Regions from separate parts of the Streptomyces sp. NBC_01255 genome, predicted to be linked through region 2. Evidence: riboswitches for the same ligand, from Rfam matches in the RefSeq annotation. Region 2 holds a riboswitch; each other region holds the start of a gene.

What was found. A riboswitch is a leader RNA that binds a small molecule or an ion and turns the genes downstream of it on or off. The one in region 2 is predicted to bind cyclic di-AMP.
Region 1: linked by a shared signal. The riboswitch ahead of OG357_RS09775 (M23 family metallopeptidase) and the one ahead of OG357_RS01000 (LysM peptidoglycan-binding domain-containing protein) in region 2 are both predicted to bind cyclic di-AMP.
Region 3: linked by a shared signal. The riboswitch ahead of OG357_RS33675 (C40 family peptidase) and the one ahead of OG357_RS01000 (LysM peptidoglycan-binding domain-containing protein) in region 2 are both predicted to bind cyclic di-AMP.
Region 4: linked by a shared signal. The riboswitch ahead of OG357_RS06510 (M23 family metallopeptidase) and the one ahead of OG357_RS01000 (LysM peptidoglycan-binding domain-containing protein) in region 2 are both predicted to bind cyclic di-AMP.

What each region holds. Positions count from the first base shown of each region.
Region 1 covers NZ_CP108474.1:2,252,206-2,254,395, forward strand. Annotated here, with positions in the region: gene OG357_RS09770 (GntR family transcriptional regulator) at 1-198, opposite strand, end outside; gene OG357_RS09775 (M23 family metallopeptidase) at 394-1,176, opposite strand; cyclic di-AMP (ydaO/yuaA leader) riboswitch at 1,189-1,352, opposite strand; gene OG357_RS09780 (M16 family metallopeptidase) at 1,554-2,190, opposite strand, start outside.
Region 2 covers NZ_CP108474.1:240,298-242,487, forward strand. Annotated here, with positions in the region: gene OG357_RS00995 (DUF6197 family protein) at 1-455, opposite strand, end outside; cyclic di-AMP (ydaO/yuaA leader) riboswitch at 854-1,007, shown strand; gene OG357_RS01000 (LysM peptidoglycan-binding domain-containing protein) at 1,013-1,918, shown strand; gene OG357_RS01005 (alpha/beta family hydrolase) at 1,902-2,190, opposite strand, start outside.
Region 3 covers NZ_CP108474.1:7,422,301-7,424,490, forward strand. Annotated here, with positions in the region: gene OG357_RS33665 (8-amino-7-oxononanoate synthase) at 1-182, shown strand, start outside; gene OG357_RS33670 (ATP-binding protein) at 342-770, shown strand; gene OG357_RS33675 (C40 family peptidase) at 937-1,413, opposite strand; cyclic di-AMP (ydaO/yuaA leader) riboswitch at 1,417-1,598, opposite strand; gene OG357_RS33680 (hypothetical protein) at 1,938-2,190, opposite strand, start outside.
Region 4 covers NZ_CP108474.1:1,521,150-1,523,339, reverse strand. Annotated here, with positions in the region: gene OG357_RS06515 (tyrosine-protein phosphatase) at 1-423, opposite strand, end outside; cyclic di-AMP (ydaO/yuaA leader) riboswitch at 812-974, shown strand; gene OG357_RS06510 (M23 family metallopeptidase) at 979-2,013, shown strand; gene OG357_RS06505 (SGNH/GDSL hydrolase family protein) at 2,164-2,190, shown strand, end outside.

The sequences.
Region 1 (2,190 bases), 2.0 Mb from region 2:
GACATGGGCGCCGGCGTGGCGGCGGGTGACGACGAAGCCCTCGGACTCCAGGGTGCGCAGGGCCTCACGGACCGGGACACGGGAGACCCCGTAGCGGCGCGCGAGCTGCTCCTCGGTCAGCCGCCCGCCCCGCTCGAAGACACCGGAGACGATGTCGTCCCGGATCGCCGTGCATACCGATTGCGCGGGTACGCGCATGTCCGACCTCCGCCTTGGTCCGCGAGAGACAATTCGAGCGACGCCTGTTCTGCGTCCCTTCTGCGTCTGTTCCGCGACTCTATTGCAGCAGGCCGGAATTTCCGATGCCCCCGTGGAATCCAGCGATATGTTTCGGTCAGCGAAAAGCCCCGGCTCAGTACGAGCCGGGGCTTTTGCGACGCGATCCGCGTGGTGTCAGAGGCTGACGCCGCGAGCGCGGAGGTAGGAGATGGGGTTCAGGTCCGAGCCGTAGTCGGAGCCCGTCCGCGCCTCGAAGTGGAGGTGCGGGCCGGTCGAGTTGCCCGACGAGCCCGAGATGCCTATCTGCTGGCCCGGCTCGACGGTCTGGCCGACGTAGACCCCGATGGACGAGAGGTGACCGTACTGGGTGTACGTGCCGTCGTTCATCTGGATCACGATGTTGTTGCCGTACGCGCCGCCCCAGCCGGCCTCGACGACGGTGCCGGAGCCGACGGAGACGACCGAGCTGCCGTAGGAGGCGTGGAAGTCGATGCCGGAGTGGCTGCCGGAGGACCAGAGCGAGCCGCCGGTCTTGTAGCCGGTGGTGACGTACGAGCCGGCCACGGGGAGCTGGAAGGAGGCGAGGCGGCGGCGCTCGGCCTCGCGGGCGGCGCGCTCGCGCTCCTCGCGGACCTCCTTGGCGCGGGCCTCGGCCTTGCGCTTCGCCTCGGCGCGGGCCTCGGCCTGGGCCTTCGCCTTGACGATGGCCTCGAAGGCCTCCTGCTCCTGGGCGGCGGCCTGGGCGTCGATCCGGTCCGCGAGGGAGTCCTCGGTGATCACCTGCGTGAGGCCGGTGTCCTCGGGGGAGCGGTTGTCCGTGTCGGTGGCGAGCGCCGGGGAGGCGAAGCCTCCGATGACGCCGGTGGTGGCGAGCGTCGCCACGCCGGCGATGCCCACGCTGCGGCGCGCCATCCGGCTCGGACCACGATGCTTCCCGGTGGCACGGGTGAACGCCATGTAGGGGCTGATCCTTTCCTTCCTTCTCGCCTACCGGGTTAGCTGACGGGTTCGGAGCAGGAAGGTCTCCTACGAGCCCCTCCGTACGTGACGAAGGCGCCCGATTCACCCCAGGGACTGTGTGGGTCCCCGGCTCCCCAGGCTCGCGCCTGACGGGGACTCGGCGATGACTGTCCGTTGCCGCGAATGCGGCACGTGCAACTGACGAACAGCCGCACCGACGCTATGGGATCGTCTGTCAATCACCAAACAGACACGCCCGTTTGTAAGACATGCCACAGGGCAGACAGCCACTCTTGCCCTCAATTCGGGCAAAGCGGAAGGCCTCGACGAAATCATGACGTCGAGGCCTTCCGTCGCCGGGTCGGCGCGTGCGATCAGCCGGTCACCACGGTGACTTCGCCGATGCCGAGTGCGCGCACCGGCTCCGCGATCTGTGCCGCGTCGCCCACGAGCACGGTCACGAGCCGGTCCACGGGGAAGGCGTTGACGACGGCCGCGGTCGCCTCGACCGTGCCCGTCTCGGCCAGCCGCGCGTACAACTGGGCCTGGTAGTCGTCCGGGAGGTGCTGCTCGACCTGGTCGGCGAGCGTCCCGGCGACCGAGGCGGCCGTCTCGTACTTGAGCGGTGCCACGCCCACCAGGTTCTGCACGGCCGTCTCGCGCTCGGCGTCGGTGAGACCCTCGGCGGCGAGGGTCCGCAGCACCTTCCACAGGTCGTCAAGTGCGGGGCCGGTGTTCGGGGTGTCGATCGAGCCGCTGATGGCGAGCATCGAGGCGCCGTTCCCCTCGGCGTCGGAGCGGAGCACCTGCCCGAAGGCCCGCACGCCGTACGTGTAGCCCTTCTCCTCGCGCAGGACCCGGTCGAGCCGCGAGGTCAGCGTCCCACCGAGGCAGTACGTGCCCAGGGCCTGGGCCGCCCAGACATTGTCGTGCCGGTCGGCGCCGATCCGGCCGATCAGCAACTGGGTCTGGACCGCGCCGGGGCGGTCGACGATGACGACCCGTCCGGTG
Region 2 (2,190 bases):
GCGCTGCCGTAGCCGAGGCGGTGGGCTGCGAGGAGCGCGCCGCAGACACAGCGCGCTCCCCGCGCGTCGCGCAGCTTGTACGGCGCGTTCTGCCAGCCCCACTCCGTGAGCACCAGCCGCGCGTAGCCGAGGTGGACCGAGGGGCGCAGCTCGGGACGGCCGATCCGGCGCCAGGCGTGCAGTCGGTCCGGGAGTACGGCTCCGATGCGGCCGGGGAGCGTCTCGACGGGGGCCGACGGCGGGAGCGCGTCGAGCGCGTCGGCCACGAGCCGGTCCACGGACACGGTGAGGAGGGCCCGCCAGTCCGCGGGCTCGGGCGTCCGCTCCGGCGCGGGGGCCGGCCGAGCGGGGGCGGTCCAGTCGGTGACGATCCGCTGCCAGGTGGCGCTCTCGAAGAGAGCGGCCGCCTCGCGGTCGAGGGTGTCCGGGCTGATCGGGGCGATGGAGGTCGGCATCCGGGTGGCTCCTGGGTCGGGTACCTCCATCCTTCAAGAAGAATGTCTAGTTTGCGACTTTTGCCCGCACTGGGCGTGCCCCACTCGCACCAGCGCGGGCGAACAGCCCACCTCGGCCAATTTCCGCCCATTTACTCACCAACGGAATTACATCGCATATTCGGACATTACTCTCCTGGTGACGCGGTTCACTTTCTCTCGCCCTCGTCAGGGACCCGTACACCCGCAGCCCGTACCGCACACGGAAGTTCACCGCCTCCCGAGCCCGGTCGATCTTGAATTCCCTGAATTCGGAGATCCAATTCCGGGAGCCGGCGATCAGATCCTCTTGTTATCCGGCGCAATGCTGGCCTACGGTCACCCCCATTCGAGCGGAACGCCTAATCCTGCCGCCGCCCGAAAACACCTCCCTTTCACCCGACGGCAGGAGCGGGGGACCCACGAATTCGCCGGTCCGGAATCCGGAACGGCTCGGGGTGCAGCCGCGTGTGCGCGGCCGGACATCTCCCGTCCGAACCCGACAGCTCACCCCGCAGGCGCCGGAGAGGACATCCGTCATGCCTGCACACGGTAAGCACCGCCGCCCCCGTCGCCGCACCGTCTCCCGCGGCCTCGCGCTCGCCGGCACGGGCGGCGCCGCCCTGGCCCTGCCGCTGGTCGTCCCCGCCACGGCCGGCGCCGAGACCGTTTCGGCCGCACCGAAGATCGCCGCGCAGCCCTTCGCCGCGCATTCCTTCGCGGCCCAGCCCGCCGCTCCGGCTGCCGCTCCCTCGGCCCCCGCCGCCGCGCGCACGTACACCGTGGTGAGTGGTGACTCGCTTTCCCTGATCGCCCAGAAGAAGGGAATTCAGGGCGGCTGGAAGTCGATTTACCGGGCCAACAAGTCCGCCGTGGGTGACAATCCGTCACTCATTCACCCCGGTCTCGAACTGACGATTCGTCGGGATTCCGCGAAGCCCGCCACGAAGCCCGCCCCGGTATCCGCGACCGCGCAGAAGAAGAGCTCCACGACCACGGAGCGGGCGAGCCGCTCCGAGCGCCGTGCCGCGGCCCCGGCCGCCGCCTCGGGTGCCTCCGCCGCGCAGGCGGCGCCCGCCGCCGCGCCCGCCGTCAAGGCCGCCCCGGCCGCCGCCACCCAGTACGCCGACAACCTCGACGGCTGGATCCGGCAGTCGCTGGACATCATGGCCCAGCGCGGCATCCCCGGTTCGTACGACGGAATCCTCCGCAACGTGATGCGCGAGTCCTCCGGCAACCCCCGGGCCATCAACCTCTGGGACTCGAACGCCGTGGCCGGCACCCCCTCGAAGGGTCTGCTCCAGGTCATCCAGCCGACCTTCGACGCCTACCACGTCCCGGGCACGTCCACGGACCTGTTCGACCCGGTCGCCAACATCACGGCCGCCTGCAACTACGCGGCCGACCGCTACGGCTCCATCGACAACGTCAACGGGGCCTACTGAGCCGGAACCACTCGGCGAACCAGTCCGTGGCGAGCTCCGCCACCTCCTCCAGGGCGCCCGGCTCCTCGAAGAGGTGGGTGGCCCCGGGGACGACGGTCAGCCGGTTCTCGCAGCGCAGCAAGGCCTGAGCGCGTCTGTTGAGGTCCAGCACGAGCGCGTCCCGGCCGCCCACCACCAGGAGGGTCGGGGCGCGCACCCGGCCCAGGTGCTCGCCCGCCAGGTCGGGCCGGCCGCCGCGTGAGACGACGGCGGCGACGCCGGAACCGGGATCG
Region 3 (2,190 bases), 7.2 Mb from region 2:
CCGAGGCGGCGCTGCGCTGGGCGGCCGACTGCCGCGAACAGGGCCTGGCGGTCGGGTGTTTCCGGCCCCCGTCCGTACCGGACGGCATCTCGCGGCTCCGGCTCACGGCCCGCGCCGACCTCACGGACGCCGACCTCGGACGCGCGGTGGAGACCATCCTGCGCACCGCGCCCGCCGCCTGAGACGAGCCCAAGAGCGTTCTCGGGCAGCAGAGTTCACCGCTTCGGGCGATAGATGACCACATTTCGTGGTGGAAGGCCGTACGGGGCGGCACGATCGGTGGCACTGACGCGAAGCGCAATCCGGGGTGGTGTCCCCGGCGGGAAAGGGACAGCGCCGCCATGGCAGACCATCAGGAAGCATCCGCCACTCTGCCGAGCGATCCCGCGTCGGTCCGCACGGCACGGAGGTGGGTCGCGGACGTCCTGGGGGACTGGGGGCTCGACGACGCGGCGGAGATCGCGGACTCGATCCGGCTGATCGTCTCGGAGCTGGCGACGAACGCCGTCCAGCACACCTTCGGGCAGTCGCCCACCTTCACGGTCGACCTCCGCCTGGAGCGGGAGGAGTGCCTGAGCATCGGTGTGACGGACAGCCATCCCCGCTGGCCCCGCCGCCTCCCGGCGGCGGTCCAGCAGGACAACGGTCGCGGCATGGTCATCATCCGCGTCCTCGCGGCGGAGGCCGGCGGCCGCCTCTCGGTCACGCCGACCGAGGAGGGCGGCAAGACCGTCTGGATCACCCTCCCGTGGACGATGGTCCCGGTGTAGGGGACTCGTACCGCCGAGGGGAGGCGTGAGGCAGAGCGAGGCGTTCGGCCGAGCAAGGCCGTTCGGCTGAGCAAGGCCGTGCGGCTGCGCGAGGCGTGAGGCTGAGCAAGGGGTGCGGCGGCGCCACCGCACCCTCCGGCTCGCTCGGGTCAGTGCCCGGGGTCCGTCATCGGACGCGGCCGTAGTAGACCTTCGACGACCAGATCTTGTCGAGCTTCACCCAGGAGCCCGTCTTGGGCGAGTGCCAGATCTTGCCGCTGCCGGCGTAGATGCCGACGTGGTAGACCCTCCCGCTGGAGTGGAAGAAGACCAGATCGCCCTTCTGCCGGCTCGACGAGGAGATGTGCCGGGTCTTGTTGTACTGCTGCTGCGCGGTGCGAGGCAGCGACTTGCCCGCCTTCTTGTACGCGTAGAGCGTCAGACCGGAGCAGTCGAACCGGGTGGGTCCGGTCGATCCGTACCGGTAGGGCGATCCTTTCTTCGACGCGGCGACGCTCAGTGCCTTGTTCGCGTGTGTCGTCGCTGCCTGGGCCTCCGATGCCGCACCTGGTGCGAACAGCGTGCCGCCGACGGCGGCGAGGGTGAGAGCCGAGACGGCTCCGGCCCGGGACAGCAGGGACGGGACATGCATCTGCGCGGTCATGCGCAACCCTTCGTCAGCCGCCTGCGAAGGATGACCTGTCGGGTTCGGGCTGGCGAAGATGCCCGGCCGCGGCTGCGGCTTCACCCCAAGGAACGGGCCCGCTGCGGTGACAGCGCGAACGTTCCGTACTGATTGGGTCCTCCACTCCTGCCGATCCACTCCTGTCGACCAGACGTCCGGGACAGCGGCAGGACTCGGCGTCCGCCCGGACCGCCCCGCCGCGGTGGCGGGGGCTTGTCGTCGACAGGGATCTTGACCCACGACATGGGCGAAAACCGAGCTGAAACGGCGATATGTGAGGCTCCTCACGACTGATCCGTTCGGGTGGACAGACCGCCTTTGTGATCTTCGGAGGTTTGGCCTACGAGCCGCGTACCAGCGATGGAACGTTCGATTCCGCCAAATGCGTACACCTGTTGCGCAACTCGCCCGCTTCATATGTCGACTCGTCGACTACGCCGAACGGGGGAGGGATTCTGCGGTGCGTGTCGCCCGACCGGACCTCGACACGACACGCGGAAATGTCAACTCGCGCGAGTACGGGGGACGGTGACCCGGTCGGCCCGGCGCTCCCCGTCCAACACCCTTAGGGCGCGCGCCAATGTGTCCGCGTGGACCTCGGCCTCGCCCCGTTTATGCATGAGCGTCAGAGCTTCGCGCAGCGCCTCCGCGCGTCCCACCAGGGCCTGCGCCGCACGCAACGCCCCATAGGTATGCGTACCTCTGGATGGATTGATCTTGCCCAGGAGGTCGACGACTTCGAGGTACGCGTCGATG
Region 4 (2,190 bases), 1.3 Mb from region 2:
CCGCTCGACCACCATCTTCCGGTACGAGTCGGACATACGGGCCGCCGCCTTGCCGTCGCCCAGGATGTCCCGCAACTGCGCGATGTCGCCGTCGCACACCAGCTTCCAGAACTCCTTGCCGTCGGCGGGGTCGTTGAGGGGTATGTTCACGTTTCGCACGCCGGGGAGCTCGACGTCCGCACCCTCGACCTTGCGGTCGGCCTCGTTGCGGAAGTCGAAGACGGTGTGCAGGCCCAGTGAGGCGAGGAAGGCGGCGTCGGTCTCGGTGGCGTGGGCGAGGTGGCCGCTGCGGAAGAGGCGTCCGGGCCGCACGGCGCGCCCGTCCGTCGTCGGCAGGCCGCCCACGTCCCGGAAGTTGCGGACCTCGGCCAGCTCGGGTTCGTTCGCTTCGGTGGGCGGGACCTGCGGCAGCTGCTGCGTCACGGATGCTCCTGGGGGGTCGTCGTTCGGGGGCCCGATGCGAGATCGGTTCCTAGGGCAATCATCCAGGTGGGACGGGGTCGGCGCACCCCCTCGGACGGGAATGGGTGATCTGTCCGAAATGAGGCGTTAAGGGGAACACGCCCTGGTTGCAGGCGAGATGGGCGATGCCGCGTGAGCAGGGTCATAGATGTGACGGATCGTGGCCGAAGGCCCCGGGCAATTGCCGTACGGAAAAAGGAAATCGAAGGACCGTCATCGACGGAGGGTGACCGGAATTCCGCCCGGAATGCGGCCCGGGTAATGCCGGAGGAAATCTGCGGCTTGTTCGCTCCGACCCCGCTCGTCTAGCGTCACCGTCAATCCGGTCGGACCGCCGAATCCTGCCACCGTCCGGAATCCGCACTCATCCCATGCGTGGCAGGAGCGGGGGACCCAGGAAGTACGCCGGTCCCGCGACAACAGGACGGCTCGGGGTGAAGCCGCGTGAGAACGCGGCCGGGCATCTCCAGTCCGAACCCGACAGCTCACCTCGTAGGCGCCGGAGAGGAATTCGCCATGCCCGCGAAGGGTAAGCACCGCCGTCCCAAGATCAATTCCATCACGCGTGGTCTCGTCGTCGCCAGTACGGGAGGCGCCGTCGTCGCCCTTCCGCTCCTCGGCGCCACCGGAGCCCACGCCGCCGAGCAGGCCGCCCCGGCCGCCGTCCCCGCCCAGGCCGTCGCCGCCGCTCAGGTGAAGGCGCCCGCCGCCCTCCAGGCCGCGCCCACCGCCGCCGCGAAGGCCGCGCCGAAGACGTACTCCGTCGTCAGCGGCGACTACCTGTCGAAGATCGCCACCGAGCACCACCTCGCAGGCGGCTGGCAGAAGCTCTACGCGGACAACCGCCAGGTCGTCGGCGAGAACCCCTCGCTGATCCTGCCCGGCATGAAGCTCACGCTCGGCGCGAAGAACACCGCCGCCGCCGCTCCGAAGAGCGCCGCGCCCAAGGCCGCCGCCCCGAAGGCGGCTCCGAAGGCCGCCCCGAAGGCCGCTCCCGAGAGCACGCAGAGCTCCGAGAAGAACGGCGACTCCTCGCGTGCCTCGCGCAGCAGCCAGCGCGCCGCCGCTCCGGCCGCCGCCTCCGCCGAGTCCTCCTCGTCGCAGTCGTCGCAGACCTCCCAGTCGTCCGGGGCCTCGACCTCCGCGTCCGGCTGGGTCGCCCCCGTCAGCGCCGGCTTCTCCACCCCGTACCGCGCCTCCGGCTCCATGTGGTCCTCCGGCTACCACACCGGTGTCGACTTCACCGCCTCCTCCGGCACCACCGTCCGCGCCGTCGGCGCCGGCACGGTCGTCTCCGCCGGCTGGAGCGGCGCCTACGGCAACGAGGTCGTCATCCAGCACGCCGACGGCAACTACTCGCAGTACGCGCACCTCTCCTCCCTCTCCGTCTCGTCCGGCCAGACCGTCACCGGCGGCCAGCAGATCGGCCTCTCCGGCTCGACCGGCAACTCCACCGGCCCGCACCTGCACTTCGAGATCCGCACCTCCCCGAGCTACGGCTCCGACGTCGACCCGCTGGCCTACCTGCGCCAGCACGGCGTCTCCGTCTGACACGGACGCTCCCTGACGGCCCGGCACATGTGTGCCGGGCCGTCGGCGTATTCCGGCTTGGGAGAATCTTTATCGGTGGCATATGTCACCCTGCGTCAACCCCTCCTTACGGTCGCGTAGGTCACATCCGAAAGGGAAGGATGTGCTCCCGTGGCAGACGATTCGAGATCAAGAGAC